Regions from separate parts of the Streptomyces sp. NPDC053426 genome, predicted to be linked through region 1. Evidence: riboswitches for the same ligand, from Rfam matches in the RefSeq annotation. Region 1 holds a riboswitch; each other region holds the start of a gene.
The links. Region 1 has a riboswitch for cobalamin ahead of ACZ62B_RS04885 (ribonucleoside-diphosphate reductase subunit alpha). Riboswitches for the same ligand answer to the same signal wherever they lie in the genome.
Positions count from the first base shown of each region.

Region 2: another riboswitch for cobalamin. It lies ahead of ACZ62B_RS13810 (energy-coupling factor ABC transporter permease); the one in region 1 lies ahead of ACZ62B_RS04885 (ribonucleoside-diphosphate reductase subunit alpha).
Region 3: another riboswitch for cobalamin. It lies ahead of ACZ62B_RS02095 (energy-coupling factor ABC transporter permease); the one in region 1 lies ahead of ACZ62B_RS04885 (ribonucleoside-diphosphate reductase subunit alpha).
Region 4: another riboswitch for cobalamin. It lies ahead of ACZ62B_RS01895 ((2Fe-2S) ferredoxin domain-containing protein); the one in region 1 lies ahead of ACZ62B_RS04885 (ribonucleoside-diphosphate reductase subunit alpha).

Region 1 is NZ_JBVJKE010000002.1:228,959-234,010, forward strand. Features, by position in the region: gene ACZ62B_RS04865 (GntR family transcriptional regulator) at 1-295, shown strand, start outside; gene ACZ62B_RS04870 (DUF3311 domain-containing protein) at 520-786, shown strand; gene mctP (monocarboxylate uptake permease MctP) at 783-2,393, shown strand; gene ACZ62B_RS04880 (GNAT family N-acetyltransferase) at 2,470-2,976, shown strand; cobalamin riboswitch at 2,989-3,159, shown strand; gene ACZ62B_RS04885 (ribonucleoside-diphosphate reductase subunit alpha) at 3,283-5,052, shown strand, end outside.
Region 2 is NZ_JBVJKE010000005.1:467,829-472,880, reverse strand. Features, by position in the region: gene ACZ62B_RS13825 (energy-coupling factor ABC transporter ATP-binding protein) at 1-78, opposite strand, end outside; gene cbiQ (cobalt ECF transporter T component CbiQ) at 75-824, opposite strand; gene ACZ62B_RS13815 (energy-coupling factor ABC transporter substrate-binding protein) at 831-1,220, opposite strand; gene ACZ62B_RS13810 (energy-coupling factor ABC transporter permease) at 1,217-1,936, opposite strand; cobalamin riboswitch at 1,967-2,149, opposite strand; gene ACZ62B_RS13805 (ABC transporter substrate-binding protein) at 2,352-3,941, shown strand; gene ACZ62B_RS13800 (ABC transporter permease) at 3,962-4,930, shown strand; gene ACZ62B_RS13795 (ABC transporter permease) at 4,936-5,052, shown strand, end outside.
Region 3 is NZ_JBVJKE010000001.1:509,369-514,420, reverse strand. Features, by position in the region: partial or broken gene ACZ62B_RS02105 (golvesin C-terminal-like domain-containing protein) at 1-680, shown strand, start outside; gene ACZ62B_RS02100 (hypothetical protein) at 677-1,162, shown strand; cobalamin riboswitch at 1,360-1,544, shown strand; partial or broken gene ACZ62B_RS02095 (energy-coupling factor ABC transporter permease) at 1,575-2,079, shown strand; gene ACZ62B_RS02090 (energy-coupling factor ABC transporter substrate-binding protein) at 2,076-2,438, shown strand; gene cbiQ (cobalt ECF transporter T component CbiQ) at 2,445-3,194, shown strand; partial or broken gene ACZ62B_RS02080 (ATP-binding cassette domain-containing protein) at 3,191-3,349, shown strand; partial or broken gene ACZ62B_RS02075 (carbamoyltransferase N-terminal domain-containing protein) at 3,340-3,594, opposite strand; gene ACZ62B_RS02070 (transposase family protein) at 3,673-4,443, opposite strand; gene ACZ62B_RS02065 (transposase) at 4,518-5,052, shown strand, end outside.
Region 4 is NZ_JBVJKE010000001.1:474,245-479,296, forward strand. Features, by position in the region: gene ACZ62B_RS01880 (hypothetical protein) at 1-45, shown strand, start outside; partial or broken gene ACZ62B_RS01885 (MmyB family transcriptional regulator) at 239-511, opposite strand; gene ACZ62B_RS01890 (flavin monoamine oxidase family protein) at 691-2,649, opposite strand; gene ACZ62B_RS01895 ((2Fe-2S) ferredoxin domain-containing protein) at 3,113-3,454, opposite strand; cobalamin riboswitch at 3,567-3,755, opposite strand; gene ACZ62B_RS01900 (ferric reductase-like transmembrane domain-containing protein) at 3,782-4,762, opposite strand.

The DNA.
Region 1 (5,052 bases):
CCTGAGCGCCAAGCGCTTCCCCGCGCTGCGCCGCAGCCTGACGAAGTACACCTCCCTCTACACCGCCCTCGCCGAGGTGTACGACGTCCATCTCGCGGAGGCCGAGGAGACCATCGAGACGTCCCTGGCCACCCCGCGCGAGGCCGGCCTGCTCGGCACCGACGTCGGTCTGCCGATGCTGATGCTGTCCCGGCACTCGCGGGACCGGGACGGACAGCCGGTGGAGTGGGTGCGGTCGGTGTACCGGGGCGACCGGTACAAGTTCGTCGCACGCCTGAAGCGCCCCCAGGACTGAACCCGCAGCGGGCCCGCAGACCCGCGGCGGACTCGGACCAGGCCCTGAGCGGGCCCGCAAAACCCGACGAAGCGGGCGGTTGACAAGGTTTTCGTTGCTGTTGCCTCTCGGTTGAGCGGCGCCTGGGTACCGCTATGCGGACGAGGGGTTACGACCGCGCCGCGCCCTGACCTACATTTCCGCGCATTGACGCCGGTGATCAGTGAGGGGACGGGAACCGTCTGATGTCACAAGCCCCAGAAACCAGCGGAGGGCCGGTGGTGACGCCCATGCGCGTCGTCATCGCCCTCTGTCTCGTCGCACCGTTCGTGGCCATGCTGTGGGTCGGGTCCTACGCGAAGACCGACCCGCTGTTCATCGGCATCCCGTTCTTCTACTGGTACCAGATGCTGTGGGTGCTGGTCTCCACCGCCCTGACGATGATCGCGTACAAGCTCTGGCAGCGTGACCAGCGCGCCCGCTCGGCCGCGAAGGGCGGTGCGTCGCGGTGAACGACGGCGTGAACGGCGTGGCACTCGCCGTCTTCATCTTCTTCTTCCTGCTGGTCACGGCGATGGGCTTCATGGCCGCGCGCTGGCGCAAGGCCGAGAACGAGCACAGCCTCGACGAGTGGGGTCTGGGCGGCCGGTCCTTCGGGACCTGGGTCACCTGGTTCCTGCTCGGCGGCGACCTGTACACCGCGTACACGTTCGTGGCCGTACCGGCGGCGATCTACGCGGCGGGCGCGGCCGGCTTCTTCGCGGTGCCGTACACGATCCTGGTGTACCCGCTGATCTTCACCTTCCTGCCCCGGCTGTGGTCGGTGTCGCACAAGCACGGCTACGTCACGACGTCCGACTTCGTGCGCGGCCGGTTCGGCTCGAAGGGGCTGTCGCTGGCCGTCGCGGTCACCGGCATCCTGGCGACGATGCCGTACATCGCGCTCCAGCTGGTCGGCATCCAGGCCGTGCTGGACGTGATGGGCGTCGGCGGCGGCGAGGACACCAACTGGTTCATCAAGGACCTGCCGCTGCTGATCGCCTTCGGTGTGCTGGCGGCGTACACGTACTCGTCGGGTCTGCGGGCCCCCGCGCTGATCGCGTTCGTCAAGGACACGCTGATCTACATCGTGATCGCGGTGGCGATCATCTACATCCCGATCAAGCTGGGCGGCTTCGACGAGATCTTCGCCTCGGCGAACGACAAGTTCACCGAAGCGGGCGCGGGCGGCCTGGTACCGGGCGGGACGAGCCAGTGGACCTACGCCACGCTGGCACTGGGCTCGGCGCTCGCGCTGTTCATGTACCCGCACTCGATCACCGCGACGCTGTCCTCGCGCAGCCGTGAGGTGATCCGCCGCAACACCACGATCCTGCCGCTGTACTCCCTGATGCTGGGCCTGCTGGCGCTGCTCGGCTTCATGGCGATCGCGGCCGGGGTCAAGGTCAGCAACGGCCAGCTGGCGATCCCGCAGCTGTTCGAGAACATGTTCCCGGACTGGTTCGCGGGCGTGGCCTTCGCGGCGATCGGCATCGGCGCGCTGGTGCCGGCGGCGATCATGTCGATCGCGGCGGCGAACCTCTTCACCCGCAACATCTACAAGGACTTCATCAAGCCGGACGCCACCCCGGCGCAGGAGACCAAGGTCTCCAAGCTGGTGTCCCTGCTGGTGAAGGTGGGCGCGCTGGCCTTCGTCCTGACCATGGACAAGACGGTCGCGATCAACTTCCAGCTCCTCGGCGGCATCTGGATCCTGCAGACCTTCCCGGCGCTGGTGGGCGGCCTGTTCACCCGCTGGTTCCACCGCTGGGCGCTGATCGGCGGCTGGGCGGTCGGCATGATCTACGGCACGGCCGCCGCGTACGGGGTGGCCTCGCCGACGCAGAAGCACTTCGGCGGGTCGTCGAAGGAGATCCCGGGCATCGGCGAGATCGGCTACATCGGCCTCACCGCGTTCGTGCTCAACGTCCTGGTCACGGTCGTCCTGACCTTCGTCATGAGGGCCGTCAAGGCGCCCGAGGGCGTCGACGAGACCAAGCCGCAGGACTACACGGCGGACGCGGGCGACCCCGGTGTCCAGGTGGAGCTTCCGCCGGCCACGGCGGGCAGCGCGCACTGACGCCTGTGACGTGGGGCGACGGGCCGTCGGAGAAATCCGGCGGCCCGTCGTCGTACCCGTCCGGCACACTCCCCTCATGGACATCGTCATCCGGCCGGTGGAACCCGGCGAGCACGAGGAACTCGGCGAGATCACCGCGCAGGCCTATCTGCTGGACGGGCTGCTCGACTTCGGGGAGGGCGACGCGTACCTCGGCGAGCTGCGGAACGTGGGGAAGCGGGCAGCCGCCGCCGAGGTGCTGGTCGCCGTGGAGAACGGGACGGTGCTGGGCGGGGTGACCTTCGTACCGGGCCCCGGGCCGATGGCCGACATGGCGGGGCCGGGCGAGGCGGAGATCCGGATGCTCGCGGTCGCCCGCGCGGGCCGGGGCCGGGGCGCCGGGGAGGCCCTGGTGCGCGCCTGCGTCGACCGGGCGCGGGCCACCGAGGGCTGCGTACGGATCCTGCTGTCGACCCAGCGCACCATGCACTCCGCCCACCGCATCTACGAGCGGCTGGGTTTCACCCGCAGTCCGGAGCGCGACTGGAATCCCCTGCCGGAGCTGGACGACATCACTCTGCTCACCTATGAGTTGACGCTCTGACACCTCCGCGGCACAACATATGGGGTTGTCGGCGGCACCTGGCACAAGATGTATGCTCATGCTCGCTGTCGCCGCAGGGGAATCCGGTGTGAATCCGGAACTGTCCCGCAACGGTGTACCCATGCCCGCGTGCGCGTGTGCGTGGGCGTCAGTCCGAGGACCTGCCGACAGTGCGCCCGGCCGTCCGGTCCGGGTGCGTGGACGTCCGGGCCTCGCGGAATAGGCCGGTGGACGCGACGCCGCGTGCGCTCGTGTACTGCCCCCTGCGCTCTTCGAGGCCCCGTGCCGAGCGAGGGAGAGCCCCACGTGACCATCGCGCCAGCCGATCCGGCCTCAGCGATCGACGTACCCGAGGAGAGCGGCGGCCCCGGTGCCGCGCTGCTGCGGACGCTGACCGAGCTGACCGCCGACCTGCCCGACGCCGACCCCGGCCGGGTCGCCGCCGCCGCGCTGCGCGGCCGGTCCGCCTCCGCCGACGAGGCGGAGTTGCGGGAACTGGCCACCGAGGCGGCGGCCGGGCTCATCTCCGAGGACCCCGCCTACTCCCGGCTCGCCGCCCGGCTGCTGACCGTCTCCATCCGCGCCGAGGCCGCCTCGCAGGGCGTCACCTCGTTCACCGGGTCCGTCGCGACCGGGCACCGCGAAGGTCTGATCGCCGACCGGACCGCCGCGTTCGTCCGGCTGCACGCCGCCCGCCTGGACGCGCTGATCGACACCGGGGCCGACGACCGCTTCGGCTACTTCGGCCTGCGCACCCTGCACAGCCGCTACCTGCTGCGGCACCCGGTCACCCGGAAGGTCGTCGAGACGCCCCAGCACTTCCTGCTGCGGGTCGCCGCCGGTCTCGCCGAGGACGACAGCGCCCGTTCCGTGGACGAGGTCGCCGCGCTGTACGGGCTGATGAGCCGGCTGGACTACCTGCCCTCCTCCCCCACGCTGTTCAACTCCGGCACGCGCCACCCGCAGATGTCGTCCTGCTACCTCCTCGACTCCCCCAAGGACGAGCTGGACTCCATCTACGACCGCTACCACCAGGTCGCCCGCCTCTCGAAGCACGCCGGCGGCATCGGTCTGTCCTACTCCCGCATCCGCGCCCGGGGTTCGCTGATCCGCGGCACCAACGGGCACTCCAACGGCATCGTCCCGTTCCTGAAGACACTGGACGCCTCCGTCGCCGCCGTGAACCAGGGCGGCCGGCGCAAGGGCGCGGCGGCGGTCTACCTGGAGACCTGGCACTCCGACATCGAGGAGTTCCTGGAGCTGCGCGACAACACCGGCGAGGACGCCCGCCGCACGCACAACCTGAACCTCGCGCACTGGGTGCCGGACGAGTTCATGCGCCGGGTGGACGCCGACGCGCCCTGGTCGCTGTTCTCCCCGGCGGACGTGCCCGGACTGGTCGACCTGTGGGGCGAGGAGTTCGACGCGGCGTACCGGGCCGCCGAGGCGAAGGGCCTGGCGAGGAAGACCCTCCCGGCCCGCGAGCTGTACGGCCGCATGATGCGCACCCTCGCGCAGACCGGCAACGGCTGGATGACCTTCAAGGACGCCGCCAACCGCACGGCGAACCAGACCGCCGAACCGGGCCACGTCATCCACTCCTCGAACCTCTGCACGGAGATCCTGGAGGTCACCGACGACGGGGAGACGGCGGTCTGCAACCTGGGATCGGTCAACCTCGGCGCCTTCGTGGACCGGGGGGAGATCGACTGGGAGCGCCTCGACGAGACGGTGCGCACCGCCGTGACGTTCCTCGACCGGGTCGTCGACATCAACTTCTATCCGACCGAGCAGGCGGGCCGCTCCAACGCCAAGTGGCGCCCCGTCGGTCTCGGCGCGATGGGCCTCCAGGACGTCTTCTTCAAGCTGCGGCTGCCCTTCGACTCCCCGGAGGCGAAGGCACTGTCCACGAGGATCGCCGAGCGGATCATGCTCGCCGCCTACGAGACCTCCGCCGGCCTCGCCGAGCGCGGCGGCCCGTTCCCGGCGTGGGAGAAGACCCGTACCGCCCGGGGCGTGCTGCACCCCGACCACTACGACGCCGAGCTCTCCTGGCCGGAGCGGTGGGCGGCGCTG
Region 2 (5,052 bases), on a different contig from region 1:
CAGGCCGCTGAGCACGGGCGGGCCGTCCTCGTACGCGAACGACGCGCCCCGCAGGGCGACCAGCACGGACTCGTTCACGACAGTGGCCTTTCCAGTACGAAGGTGAGGGCGGCCAGCGCCGCGAGGAGCGCCACGCTCAGCGTCGTGAACCGGGCGGAGACGCGGGCCTCGGGCACCAGCACGCGCAGGGTGCCGTCGTAGCCGCGTCCGGCGAGCCCGGTCTGCAGGCGCGCCGCCCGGTCGAAGGAGCGGACGAACGCGGTCGCGCCGAGTCCGCCGAGGGACCGCCAGGTCGCCGCGCGGGTGGTGTGCCCGAGCCGGGCCGCCTGCGCCTGTCCGACGCGGCGCACCGAGTCCAGCAGCAGGAAGCTCATCCGGTACGTCACCAGCGCCACGTCCACGAGCGGCGCCGGCACCCCGGCCCGCACCAGACGCGGCAGCAGATCCGACATGGGCGTGGTGAAGGCGAACAGCAGCACGCCCAGCGAGGCCGCCGAGGTGCGCAGCATCAACTCCCCGGCACGCAGCGGCCCGTCCTCGGCCCAGGACAGGAACCCGCCCGGTCCGCCCACCCGCACCAGCAGCGTCAGCGCCCCGGTGACGCAGAAGCCCAGCGGCACCCGGTACGCCCGCCACAGCCGCCGCGCCGGCACCCCCGCCGGGCCGAGCAGCACCACGAGCGCCGTCACCAGCACCAGGACCGCGCCCGGCCACGGCGGCAGCGAGACGGCGAGCAGGGTGAGCCCCAGCCCCAGTACGGCCTTGTCCACGGGATGGCGGCGGCGCCAGCGACTGCTGTGCGCCGCCGCGTCGATCGGCAGCACGGGCCGTCAGACCCGTCGTCGTTCGGAAGCGGCCTCGTCACCGGCGGCCTCGTCACCGGCGTCCGCGCCCGCCTCGGCCCGCAGTCGCGCCAGCGCCCGCGCCTCCCCCTGCCGCCGCCCGCGCCGCAGCCCGAAGTAGTACGTGAGGACGCCCGCGCCGATCGCCGCCTGGAGGGCGAACAGCGCCGACTCGATCTCGCCGGACGGCGGTTCGTACAGCGGGGAGAACCACGGTTCGTAGTCCGGGTCGATCTCGGTGATCGCCGTCTCGGCCTCGGCGTCCGCGCCGGTGAACGGCTCCTCCTTGTGGTCGCCGAGCCCGAACACCAGCGGGAGCACGGCGAGTGCGGCCACCAGCACCAGCAGCAGCGTGTTGATCTTCGCGTTGCGGCTCATCGGGCCACCGCCTCCGCCGAGTCGGACGACTTCGCCGTCTTCCGCCCGGCCGCCGACGTCACCAGCACCCCGAGCCGCGTCAGTTCCCCCTTGCTCGACTGCACCAGCATGCGCATCACCAGCACGGTCAGCAGCCCCTCGCTCACCGCGAGCGGGATCTGCGTCACGGCGAAGATGGAGCCGAACTTGCCCAGCGCGCCCGCGAATCCGCTCCCCGGGTCGGGGAAGGCGAGCGCCAGCTGCACGCTCGTCACGCAGTACGTCGACAGGTCGGCGACGAACGCGCCGGAGAACACCGCCACCATCAGCGGCACGTCGTACCGGCGCAGCAGCCGGTAGACGCCGTACCCGGCCCAGGGGCCGACGACCGCCATCGAGAAGACGTTGGCGCCCAGTGTGGTCAGCCCGCCGTGGGCGAGCAGCAGCGCCTGGAACAGCAGGGTGATGGTGCCCAGCACCGCCATGACCGGCGGCCGGAACAGGATCGCGCCGAGTCCCGTGCCGGTGGGGTGGGAGCAACTTCCGGTGACCGACGGCAGTTTCAGCGCGGACAGGACGAACGTGAACGCTCCCGACGCGCCGAGCAGCAGCGTGCTCTCGGGATGTTCCCGTACCTCACGGATGAGCGACCGGGCTCCGTGGACGACGAACGGCGCCGACGCGACGCCCCAGGCGACCGCGTGCGCCGGTGGCAGAAAACCCTCGGCTATGTGCATGGCTCAGCAGACCCTCTCCAGCACCTCGTGGATGGTTGACGTGCCTTGGCCGGTCTCCTGGCTGACGGGTACCACCGCCCGTGCTCCGCCTTCCCGGGTCCCGAAGAACCCAGTGGCTGCCCGTGAGGGCCGGAGCCGGACTTCCCGATCACAGTGGCGAGGGCCGCACCGGTATCGCACCGATTTCCCGTCACCAAGGCGTGGTGACAGTAGTGCCCGTTCCGGTCCGGTGACAAGCGGCCACAGGGGGCGCGCGGACGGCGCCCGATGGCTCGCACCCCGGCGCACACCTGCGCACTTGACACGAGCGGCGCCGTCCGTCGGGGCGGGGGAGTGGGGGGCCGCCGTCCTGGGCAGTACCTTGCTGCAATTAATATGCAACAACGATTTCCAGGCAACAGGGATGTGAGGTTCGATGACGACCCGACGAATACGGGGTACCGCCGCCGTGGTCGCGATGGCCGGTGCGGTCGCCGCCTGCTCGGCGCCGGGCGACGGCGGCGCGGACGGCGGAGCGTCCGCCGGATCCGTCGTGATCGGGGTCCCGTCCGAACCGGACACGCTCAGCCCCCTGCTCGGCTACGGCAAGGACGGCAACTCCAAGATCTTCGACGGACTCCTCGCCCGCGACGCCGACATGAAGCTGAAGCCCGCCCTGGCGAAGGCGCTCCCCGAGGTCACCGACGGCGGCCGCACCTACACGTACACCCTGCGCGACGGCGTGAAGTTCAGCGACGGCGAGCCGCTGACCGCCGACGACGTGGTCTTCACGTACGACACCGTGCTGGACGAGAAGACCAACAACACCGCCAAGAGCGAACTGGACGCCGTCAAGGAGGTCCGGGCCGACGGCGACGACAAGGTCGTCTTCACCCTCGACTACCCCTACGCGGCCTTCGCCGCCCGCACGGTGCTGCCCGTCGTCCCCGAGCACGTCGCGGGCGGACAGGACCCCAACACCGGCTCCTTCAACACCGAGCCGATCGGCACCGGACCGTACGTCCTCACCGGCTGGAGCAAGGGCGAAAAGCTCACCTTCAAGGCCAATCCGGACTACTGGGGCGGCGCTCCGAAGGTGAAAAAGCTCACCATGGCGATCATCGCCGACGACGACGTCCGCGCCACCCGGCTGCGCTCCGGCGACCTCGACGGCGCGACCCTCCCGCCCAACCTCGCCGCCACCTTCAAGAACGACGACGGCAAGAAGACGTACCGGGCGACGTCGTACGACTTCCGCGCCGTCAGCCTCCCCACCGGCAACCCCGTCGCCGGGGACACCGCGATCCGCCGCGCCCTCGACCTGGCCGTGGACCGCCGGGCCATGGTCGACAAGATCCTCGACGGCGCCGGCCGCCCCGCCTACGGCCCGCTGCCCATCGACGACCCCTGGTACGCCGAGGGCGTCGACCGCCCCCAGGACCTCGACGAGGCCGAGAGCATCCTCGACGAGGTCGGCTGGAAGGCCGGCGAGGACGGCATCCGCGCCAAGGACGGCCGCGCCGCCCGCTTCACCCTCTACTACCCCTCCGGCGACAAGGTCCGCCAGGACCACGCCCTCGCCTACGCCTCCGACGCCAAGAAGGCCGGCATCGACGTCGAGGTGGAGAGCGCCACCTGGGAGGTCATCGAACCCCGGATGAACCAGGACGCCGTCCTCGCCGGATTTGGCAGCACCGGCGACCCCGACTTCGGCCTCTACACGCTCCTGCACTCCTCCCTCGCCGGAGACGGCTTCAACAACATGGCCCTGTACGACAACCCGGCCGTCGACGAGGCCCTCGACGCCGGCCGCCGCAGCCAGGACCCGAAGGACCGCAAGGCCGCCTACGACACCCTCCAGCGCGAACTGGTGAAGGACCCCGGCTACACCTTCCTCACCCACATCGACCACATGTACGTCCTCGCCGACTGCTGGAAGGGCCTCACCACCCAGACCGAACCCCACGAGCACGGCTTCGCCAGCGGCCCCTGGTGGAACGTCGAGGACTGGCAGCCCACGGCATGACCGCCCTTCCCTGGGGAGAGATGACCAGGCTCACGGCACGGCGGGCCCTGTTCGCCGTGCCGGTGCTGCTCGTCGTCACCTTCGGCGTGTTCGCCGTCGCCGCCGCCTCCCCCTTCGACCCCGTCAAGGCGTACGCCGGCACCGCCGCGCTCGGCGCCGACCAGGAGACCCTGGACCGGCTGCGGGAGAACCTCGGCGTGGACCGGCCGTTCACCGCCCGCTGGTGGGACTGGCTGACCTCCGCGTTCGGCGGCGACCTCGGCCAGTCCACCGTGATGCGCCAGCCCGTGGCCGAGGTGATCGGCGAACGCCTGGTCTGGTCGGCCCTGCTGTGCGCCGTCGCGTTCGCCGCCGCCGTCCTGCTCGGCACCGTGCTCGGCGTCCTCGCCGCCCGCCGCCCCGGCTCGCTCCTCGACCGTACGGTCACCTCCCTCGCGTACGCCCTGGAGGCCGCCCCGGTCTTCTGGACCGCCCTGCTCGCCGTCTGGCTGTTCGCCCTCCACCTGGACGTCCTCCCGGCCGGCGGCCTCACCGACACCGGCAGCGAACAGGTCACCTTCGGCCAGGTCGCGAGCCACCTGGTCCTGCCCGCCGGCGTCCTCGCCGTCTCCCAACTGCCCTGGTTCACGCTCTACGTCCGTCAGGGCGTCGGCGACGCCCTCGCGGAGGACCCCGTGCGCGGCGCCCGCGCCCGCGGCCTGAGCGAACGCACCGTCCTGCTCGGCCACGCCCTGCGCTCCGGACTGCTGCCCGTGCTCACCCTGATCGGCTCCCGCGTCCCCGAACTCATCACCGGCGCCCTGCTGGTGGAGACCGTGTTCAGCTGGCCGGGCATCGCCGCGGCCACCGTCGAGGCGGCCACCTCCGTCGACTTCCCGCTGCTGGCCGCGCTGACCACCCTCGCCACCGCCGCCGTCCTCGCCGGAAACCTCCTCTCCGACCTGCTCTACGGACTGATCGACCCGAGGGTGAAGCTGAATGAGATGTGACCCCCATGGCTGACACCACCCCCGCCGTGACGAAGACGGTGTGGCGCGCACACGGCACCGCCCGCCGCTCCACCCACACCCTCCGCCTGCGCGTCTCCGCGACCCTGGTCGCCGTGACGGTC
Region 3 (5,052 bases), on a different contig from region 1:
ATCTGGACCCGGCCCCCGGGACGGACTCCTACGGCGGAAGCGAGGCCGACGCGCAGAAGCTGAGCAGCCAGACCGTCGCCTGGGGCCTCGCCTACGCGAAGAAGTACGGTGTCGACGAGCAACTGGTCGTCGCCCTGCTCATGCAGGAGCAGCCGTTCTACACGACGTGGCCGGAGGGCCTGGACGAGATGGCGAAGTGGGGGGTCTCCACTGGCGGCGCGTGGACCGCGAGGCTCATCGACAGGGACCCCAGCTCCGGCTCCGTGCAGATGAAGGCGGCGACCGCTCGCCAGACGCTGATCGACGCCGGTTACGATGAATTCGAGGGCACATCGCTCGATGCCATCCGTCACGCGCTGAATGTGAACGAGGAGTTCGCCGTCTCCGTCGCGGTCCTGAAACTGAAGGTGGACACCACCAGGGGCAGCAACGCCAAGCAGGCGTATCTTGGCTACTCGCTCAGCGACGACGAGGCGGCCCGTCTGCGCGTCCCGGGTGACAACCTGGCGCAGAGCAGCTCGATCATCTCCAGGAGATCGGCGCGGTTCGACGCGAACATGGCCTACCTGTCCGGAACCGGGCAGTCCATGTCCGACCTGTTCGGGCTGTCGTCGCTGCCGGCCACTCAGTACGGGGATCCGGGCGGCTTCTGCTCCAACGTCGTGAGGAACTGTGGATGATCCTGCAATGGACAAGAACGCTCCGCCTGACGGGAGCGGCCGTGGCCGTCGTCGTGTTGGCGGCCGGGTGGATTCTCATCCGTGAGTGGATGCAGCTGCCCGGTGTGCCGGACGACGTGGTCGAGTCCGCCGCTTCCGGGAATGTGCGCATCCTGGCCGAAGGGCACTCCTCGAACCCGGGGAACGACTGGGAGGAATCGCTCGCCCTCCTTGCCGTCTCCCCGGTGTCCGCGGACGGCGATCCCGTCGAGGACATCGCCAAGTCCCTCCGGTCGGCGGGCTGGAGCACGCGAGCGGGCGGAGTCGGTCCGCTGCTCTTGTCCGGGGACACTCCGGCGGAACATCCCGAATACGGGGTGACGGTGCAGAGCTACGAGGACTTCCCCTGCCTCGCTCGACCCGAGGTCTGTGAGGAGTTCGAGAGCGCGGCGGAAGACGGCGACGAGAACCTGTTCGTGGCCACCTTCATGCCGTACGTCTGAGAGTCCCGTCCACAGTACCGACGAGGGGCCCCGGTCAGCCTGGCGCTGACCGGGCCCCCTCCGCGGTCCACCGGAACTCCTCCAGGGCCGTCGAGTGTGAGACATGGCACCTCCGGGGTGTCCGAGTGCACCGGTGTGCGGGTGTGCGCCCGGATTCGCGCCCCTGATGCCCGCTTGTCACCACCCCCGGGGGCCGATTACTGTCACCACGCCTTGGTGAACGGGAAATCCGGTGTGATGCCGGTGCGGCCCTCGCCACTGTGATCGGGAAGTCCGGCTCCAGCCCTTACGGGCAGCCACTGGGTCCTTCGGGACCCGGGAAGGCGGGGCACGGGCGGTGGTACCCGTCAGCCAGGAGACCGGCCAAGGCGCGTCAACCATCCACGAGGTGCTGGAGAGGGTCTGCTGAGCCATGCACATAGCCGAGGGTTTCCTGCCTCCGGCGCACGCGATCGCCTGGGGTGCCGCGTCCGCTGATGGCGGTCCTCGGCACCATCACGCTGCTGTTCCAGGCGCTGCTGCTGGCGCACGGCGGGCTGACCACGCTCGGCGCCAACGTCTTCTCCATGGCGATCGTCGGCCCCTGGGCCGGATACGGGGTCTACCGGCTGCTGCGCCGGTACGACGTGCCGCTGATGGGCGCCGTCTTCGGCGGCGCGTTCGTCGCCGACCTGTCCACGTACTGCGTCACCAGCGTCCAGCTGGCGCTGGCGTTCCCCGACCCGGGCAGCGGGTTCCTGGGCGCGCTCGGCAAGTTCGGCGCCATCTTCGCCGTCACGCAGATCCCGCTCGCGGTGAGCGAGGGCCTGCTGACGGTGCTGGTGATGCGGCTGCTGGTGCAGTCCAGCAAGGGGGAGCTGACCCGGCTCGGGGTGCTGCTGGCGAAGCCCGCGAAGCGTGCGGCGGTGGCCCGGTGAAGCGCAACACGAAGATCAATCTGCTGCTGCTCGCGGTGGCTGCGCTGGCGGTGCTGCCGCTGGCGCTCGGTCTGGGCGACCACAAGGAGGAGCCGTTCACCGGCGCCGACGGCGAGGCGGAGACGGCGATCGTCGAGAACGAGCCGGACTACGAGCCCTGGTTCTCGCCGCTGTACGAACCGCCGTCCGGGGAGATCGAGTCGGGGCTGTTCTCCCTCCAGGCGGCGATCGGCGCGGGCGTCCTCGCCTACTACTTCGGCCTGCGCCGGGGCAGGCGGCAGGGCGAGGAACGGGCCCGCGCGGCGGCCTCGGCCGATGCCGGGGAACCCGCCAAGGGCCCGGCAACGGACGGGGACTGACCTCCCGTGCTGCCCATCGACGCGGCGGCGCACGGCAGTCGCTGGCGCCGCCGCCATCCCGTGGACAAAGCCGTGCTCGGGCTCGGCCTGACCGTGCTCGCGATCTCGCTGCCGGCCTGGCCGGGCGCGGCGCTGGTGCTGGTGACGGCGCTGGTGCTGCTGCTCGGCCCGGCCGGGGTGCCGGGCCGGGGGCTGTGGCGGGCGTACAAGGTGCCGTTGGGTTTCTGCGTGACGGGCGCCGCGACGCTGCTGGTGCAGGTCGGCGGACCTGAGGGGTTCGTGTCGCTGGCCGACGACGGGCCGTCGCGCGCCGGGGAGTTGCTGCTGCGGACGTCGGCGGCGTCGCTCGGGGTGCTGCTGTTCGCGTTCACCACCCCGATGTCCGATCTGCTGCCGCGCCTGGTGCGCGCCGGGGTGCCCGCGCCCGTGGTCGACGTCGCCCTGGTGACGTACCGGATGAGCTTCCTGCTGCTCGACTCGGTGCGCCGCATCCGGGCGGCGCAGGCCGCGCGGCTCGGGCACACCACCCGGGCCGCGGCCTGGCGGTCCCTGGCGGGGCTCGGCGCGACCGCGTTCGTGCGGGCCTTCGACCGGGCGGCCCGGCTGCAGGCGGGGTTCGCCGGGCGTGGCTACGACGGCTCCCTGCGCGTGTTGCTGCCCGAGGCCCGGGTCTCCGTCCGGTTCACCGGGGCGAGCCTCGCCCTGCTGGCGGCGCTGGCCGCCCTCACCCTCGTACTCGAAAGGCCGCTGACATGAGCGAGCCCGCACTGGTCTCCCTGCGGGGTGCGTCCTTCGCCTACGAGGACGGGCCGACCGTCCTCAGCGGCCTCGACTTCGACGCCCACGAGGGGCGCGCGCTCGCGCTGCTCGGCCGCAACGGCAGCGGCAAGACCACGCTGATGCGGCTCTTGCCGTAGGAGGCGAGGGCCATGACCTTGTACTCGTCGCTGCTGCGCAGGAAGCCCAGGTGCTCGGTCAGCTCCTCGTAGACCAGGCCGAGGGAGTCGGGCAGCGACTGGGCGGCCAGGGTGCGGAGCCTGCCGTCGTGGTAGCGCCCGGCGAGGTGGGAGGCGGCCTCGCCGCGGCCGTCGAGGACGAGGACGGCGCTGTCGGGGTGCGGTGCGGCGGGCCCGGCGGAGGCGGCGTGCGCCACGTGCACTTTCGCAACAGACCCTAAAGGGTGTTGCACAAGGCTGCGTTTGGGCAGGTCAGGGTCCTGATCGCAGTCTTCTGGTCATGATGTGAGTGCGAGGTTGTGCATGTGGGCGACGGCCTGGACGGCGTGGTGGAGGCCGTCGCCGTGCTGTCGGCAGTCGCGGAGGATCTTGTAGTTCTTCATGCGGCCGATCACATGCTCCACTCGGGCACGCACCTTGCGGTGGGCGGCATTGTCGTCCTCCTCGCCCGGCAGCAGGGGCCGGTGAGGGCGTTTGCGGTGCGGCACGACCATCCCGCAGTTGAGGTAGGCGCCATCGCCCAGGACGGTCACGTCATGGCAGTGTTCGGCGAGGCCGGAAGCGCGCCAGGCGTGGACGTCCGCGGTGGTGCCCGGTGCCGGCCGGGCCGCTGCGATCACGAGACGGGTGTCGGCATCGACGATGACCTGCACGTTCGCGGAGAAGCGGTAGTTGCGGCTGGACGCGCCGACCTTGCGGTCGCGGACCGGGACCAGGGTGCCGTCCACGATCCACAACCGGTCCGCCGCATCGGCCGGACGCGAGACGGGCTCGATCGCCAGCAGCGGCCCGAGACGTTGGATCACCCGGCACACGGTGGACGAGGACACTCCGAACAGCGGTCCCAGTTGCCGCATGGTCAGGTTCGTCCGGTAGTAGACCGCGACCAGCAGCACTCGCTCGGCCAGCGGCAGGCTCCACGGCCGGCCCTGCATCGTGCCGTTGCCGCCCCGCTCCCGCACTGCCTTGAGCAATCGCGAAAACTGCGTCACCCGCAGCCCCGTGAACGTCTCCACCCATACCCGCTCGACCCTCAACACCCCAGCCATGCAAGGAAGATGCCCAGTTCACAGCCTTGTGCAACACCCTTTACAGAAGGCTTAGTCTTGGGCATTTTCCCTGTATGGGTGGGGTGTTGAGGGCTGAGCCGGTGTGGGTGGAGACGTTCACGGGCTTGCGAATCGACCGGTTCGTGAAGCTGGTGAAGGTGGTCCGGGAGCGGGGCGGGAACGGTCCGGGCGGCGGTCGGCCGTGGCGTCTGCCGCTGGCGGATCGGGTGCTGCTGGTGGCCGTGTACTACCGCACCAACCTCACGATGCGGCAGCTCGCCCCGCTCTTCGGGATCTCCCCGGCCACCGTCTGTCGGGTGATCCAGCGTCTGCGGCCGTTACTGGCGTTGGAGCCGGCGCCGCAGCCGATCGCCGATGTGGATCGGTTGTGGATCGTGGACGGAACCTTGATCCCGGTCCGGGACCGCACGGTCGGTGCTTCGTCGAGGAACTACCGGTTCTCGGCGAATGTGCAGGTCATCATCGACGCGGACAGCCGCCTGGTCGTCGCGAGCGCCCGCCCGGCGCCGGGCAACAAGGCCGACGCCCACGTCTGGCGGGACTCGGACCTGCCGGCCACGGCGGTCGGGACAACGGTCCTCGCGGACG
Region 4 (5,052 bases), on a different contig from region 1:
GGCTGGGGAATCGTGCGCCGGATGGGATCGAGTGACAACTGGTGAGCCCATGACAGCCTTGCTTCGGTGCGGGCGCCAAGGCCGTCGGGCTCTGGAAGCGGGTCAGCGGGGCACGTCCACACGCTGTGCGCCGACGACCGACAGCGGTTACGGGGCTCTCTCCGCTCGGAAGCCGGGGGTGACCGTGCAGATCACGACTCGCTGGTCCTGATCGGTGATGTCCGGGACGGCAGTCGAGCGTGAGGGGACCGATCACGGGGTGCCGAACGGTCTTGCGTGGGGCAGGTTCGGCCGACAGGTCGTGGGCCGCCCACAACCGGGCGAACTCCTCACCGCCGCCGGGACCTTCGATGCTCACGCGATTCACGTCTCCGGCTGAGACGGCCACCGCTCCCCGCTGCGGAACAAGCGCTCCAGGAAGGGCGACTGAGAGGGTGTCGACGGTGCGGGCGCGCCGTCCCCGCGTGCCACGGGCGGCCTTCTCCCGGTGCACGAGGTGGCATAGCGCCATGTCATTCGCACCATGGCGTGGTCGGACAGGTCATGGGGCGCAGCCGTTCGGCCAAGGGCCGCCGGACCGCAGGTGGATGCGCACTCGGTGGTCCCGCTCGGTGTCCGAGGTCCCCCGGCTCCAGGGCGCGTCCACGGCACGCGGCCGCGACCCGGAGCCGGGGATGCCGCCCGGCTCGGTCAGCCGGTGTGGACCTTCAGAGCGGAGCGGACGGCGGATTCCAGAGCGCCCTCGATCCAGGCCGGCTTGATCGAGGTGTGATCCCCCGCGAAGTGCAGGGGTCCTTCGGAGGTGGGGATGTCGGGAAACAGCTCCGTGTGCTGGCCGGGGAAGAGCACGGACGCCTCTCCGTAGGCGTAGTGGTCCCGCGTCCACGACTGGGTCCGGCATTTGCCGGTGAAGAACACCTCGCAGCGGCGGCCGAAGACCGCCTGCACTCCGGCGAGGGCGCGCAGACAGCGCTCCTCGTCGGCGTAGGCGTCCCACTTGAGGGCGTCGTCGGACCAGCTGTAGGAGGCGAGCACGATGCCGCCGTCGCTGCCTTCCATGGGCTGGGCGTGCTCGAAGTACATGAAGCGGTTGGCGTTGTCGCTGACGGCGCCGCCACCGCGGACGTGGGCGGCCTCGACCTCACCCTCCATGGCGGGCCTGAAGGCGGTGAAGCAGTGCTTGTAGTCATCGGGGATCGTCACCCCCAGGTCCTTCACCGACTTGTGGGCACCGAGATATCCGGCGTCCCTGACCTTGCCCGCCCGATACTTCTCGTAGAGGCCGTCCTCGATCGTGTCGAGGGCCCGCTTCCACTGTGCCTCCGTGAACTCCCACCAGCGCCGCGAGAATTCGAGCAGCACCTTGGTCGCGGAGTCGTAGTGCAACTCCGTGATGGCCCGGCGCTTGCCGTACGACAGCGGGGGGTCGAACGCGACGTGCCGCAGTCCGGAGAAGGGCACGGTGATGATCGCCTCGTCGCCCTCGAAGACCTCCGTGGTGCCGCCCTTACCCGTCTGGCAGTCCTCCGAGACGGTGTGCACCCGCACTTTGCCGCCCGCCCGTTCGACGCGTACGGCGCGCCGGTCGAGCCGTACCTTTCCCTTCACGGGCGCGTACAGCGCGTCGGCGAGCAGCGCGGTCCCGCCCTTGATCTCCCAGAACTTGGTCCCCGGGGAGATCAGTGCGCTGGACAGGAAGCTGTGCAGGAAGGAGAGGTGCAACCGCGAGGTGAGGTTCTGGACGGTGCCGACCAGGTCGATGGTGTGGGTGTCGAGCCCCGCGGCTTCGGTGAGGTAGCGGTACATGGACCAGTGTCCGTACCTCTCGAGCACCTCGGCCCACCCGTCGACAAGGGCGGTCCCCTCCTTGCCCCGGACGAGTCGGTGTACGGGTTCGAGCGCGTCGGCGAGGATGGCGGCGGCGGTCTTCTTCCGGTGCGCGCCGGTGACGTTGAAGGTGTCGTTGACCCTTTCCGGGTTCTTCTCGTAGTCGGCCCGGCGCTCATGGATGCCGTTGACGTGCATCCAGGTGCGATTGGTCTTCGTCGCCGGGTCGTCCGGGTCGACGTCCACCAGGTAGAACTCCTGGCGGGGAAGGTCGAACTTCTTCAGCAGGGCCATCAGGAGCGGGTGACTGTCCGGCAGCCGCATGGCACCGGCCTCGGCGTACTGCCGGGGATCGGCGAACGGCTGCGCGCCGTTCTCATGGCCGCCCTTGCGGAAGGTCTTGACCCGGCCGCCGACCCGGTTACCGTTGGCCTCGATCACGACGACGTCGTGGCCCGCCCGGTTGAGCAGGTCGGCGGCGAGCAGGCCGGCCGGCCCCGCCCCGACGACCAGTACCCGCTTGGTGGCCTTCCCCCTGCCGGTCGGCAGACCGTTGTCGACGATCTTCACGTAGGCCGGGACCAGGGGCTTGTCGTGTTCGTCGTGGACCACGACGGCGCGGGCGACCGTCCGGTACGCCTTCGGATCGGTGCCGGGCGGGGCCGCACCCGGCTTGACGGCGGGCGCGGTGGCGGGACTGAGCGCGGTCGCGGGGGTGGCGGAGGCCGCGGTGAGCCCGACCGCGAGCGCCGAGGCGCCGGTCGCCGTGACCACGGTGCGCCGGGAGGGAGCGGCGTCCTGGTGTGTCGACGGAGTGCTCACGTCTGAGGTGTTCGCGTTCTGAGTGTTCATCGCGCATCACTCTTGGTGCGCGAGCGGCACTCGGGGTAGCGCCTTCACACGGACGTGCCGCTCAAACCACCCGAACGGGTCTGCGGTCCGTGCCCATGTTCACCAGGGACCCGGGCGACCGGGCCCGTCGGCGGAACTCGGCGACGGCGCTTTCGTGTTCGGGGCATCTCCCGGCGTGACCGAGCGGGGCGGTGGAGACGTCGACGCGCGGCTCCGTAGTGCGGTGGCGGCGTGCGACGGCTTTCGGCGAGGTCGGTGAACCCCACCGCGCAGGAACGAGCGACCGGAGGCCGGCAGTCGTCCCGTCCGCCGGCCCGCGGGGCGAAGAAGTCGCCGAGGTCCGCCACGTCGTGCAGGGCGGCGGTGACGGACGCCGCCGAGGCAGGGGCTTCGTGCACGGTTCCTGTCTCCTTCCGACTCTCCGTCCGTACGGTCAGGGAGCCGTACGCCGTCGTGGCGGCGTGATGACGTACAGGTCGAGGACGTCCGGCGAAGGTGCCACGCCCGGTCCGCCCGCGCGTGCCCAGGCGGCGACGTCCTCGGTCGCGTCCGGGTCGTTGACCAGTCCGAGCCAGACGGGTCGGGCGCCTGCGGCCCTGCCCTCCGCGGAGGGCTGGACGACGATGACGTCGGCGTGTTCGCAGACGTCGAGGCAGGCGGACACCCGCACCGGCACCTGAGCGCGCAGACGTGCCGTCCGGGCCGCGTGGTCGGCTCCGGTCACTTCGGGGCTGCCGCAGCAGCAGTCGCGGCACCCGACGACGCGGCACGGCACGGGGCCGGCCGCCGCTTCGGTCCTCGCGTCGTCCGTCGTCCGTCGTTCGTCCGGTCGGCGTCGCGGGCATGCGGTGCCGTCCCTCTCTCCGGGGAGATCCGCCCCGGTGGTCCGTCGAGGAGGCGACCGCGTGAGTCTCCTGGCTCTCGGGTCGATGCTCGTCCCGGCCTTCCCACCCGTTGCCGGGCAGTGGCCTGTCGGGAAGCGCTCGCCGATCACAGTGGCGGGACCGCGCCGGATTCAGACCGGCTTCCTCGTTCCGCCGCCGCCTTGTCGCCGGACACCATCCCCTCCCGGGACACCGTCCCGCCCGCCCGGTGCCGACCGTCAGTCCGTCTCCTGGGCGTGGGGGGCCGTCGCGGGCGGATGGGCCGGACGGTCCCGTCCGCCGTCACGGCCCGACACCACCACGACGACCAGCCCTACGACGACGGCCCCGACCGCGACCCGTCCTGCCGCCCGCACCCACCACCCCGGACGGGCCGCTCCCCCGCCGGGGGAGCCCAGCCGTCCGGCCCGCCGGGCAGGTCTCAGCAGACGCAGCAACAGCAGCGCGGCGACCGGGAGTTGCAGTAGCCACAGCACGGTGCGCGGCCACTCCCCGTACCAGACGTTGGTTCCGTACAGGAGCGTGTGCCACACGCTCAGCACGTAGACGACGATCACGAAACGGTGCAGCCGTCGCCAGGTGTTCGCTCCGATGCGGTGCCGGACGTAGAACAGCAGCCCCAGCGGAATCGCCAGGTACAGGGCACCCTGCCCGATCGGGATGGCGACCTGGCCGGTCCCGGAGTCGTACCAGCCCGGCACGAAGGTGTCCGCGAAGGCCACCCACAGCCGTTCCGCCCAGTCCACCTTCGTCTCGTAGCGGACGAGTTCCGCCGCGAACATCAGCGCGTGGGCGAACATCAGCGCCGTCGTCGTCAGGCTCGTGGTGCGGTGCCAGCGCTCCAGCACCTGCCGGGAGACCGGCAGCCGGGCGGGGCGCGGCCCCGACAGCAGCAGACCGAGCATGACCGTGCCCCAGGCCCACAGCAGGCCCGACCACCCGAACGCCTGACTGAGCAGGTACATCCAGTAGGTGCCGGGGTCGTCCATGAACGGCATGACCGCGACCGTGTCCGACTCGCCGGACTCCATGCGCGCCCACAGGAGGGCGAACACGAGCGCCGTGACCACCATCGCCGCGGTGGCGTCGGGCAGGGCGGCCCGCAGGTCGCCGCGCAGCGCGACGCGGTCACCAGGGGGCCGTCGCCGTTCGGGCGGGGCTGCCGCCCCGTCTTCGTCCGGCCTCGCGTCTGACGTCATCAGGGGCCTCCGGGGCACGGGCCACCGCATAACGGTGCGCATGTGTCGTGAGGCAACGAGTCTGGCTGATGGGGCAGCGATCCCCAGAGGCGTTATCCGGCCAGAACCACCACGAGAACTGCGCGGGGCACACCTGGTTTCCGCCTCCCTCCACATTCAAGTCAACCGCCGGAGCCCCGCTGTCGCAGGAACACGAGCGCCTCCGCGCTGATACACGCAGCCGGTTCGCGCCTCCCGTCCGCACCGACGCCCGGTGGCGCGACGCAAGCGGGGACCCGGCGCGGATCCGG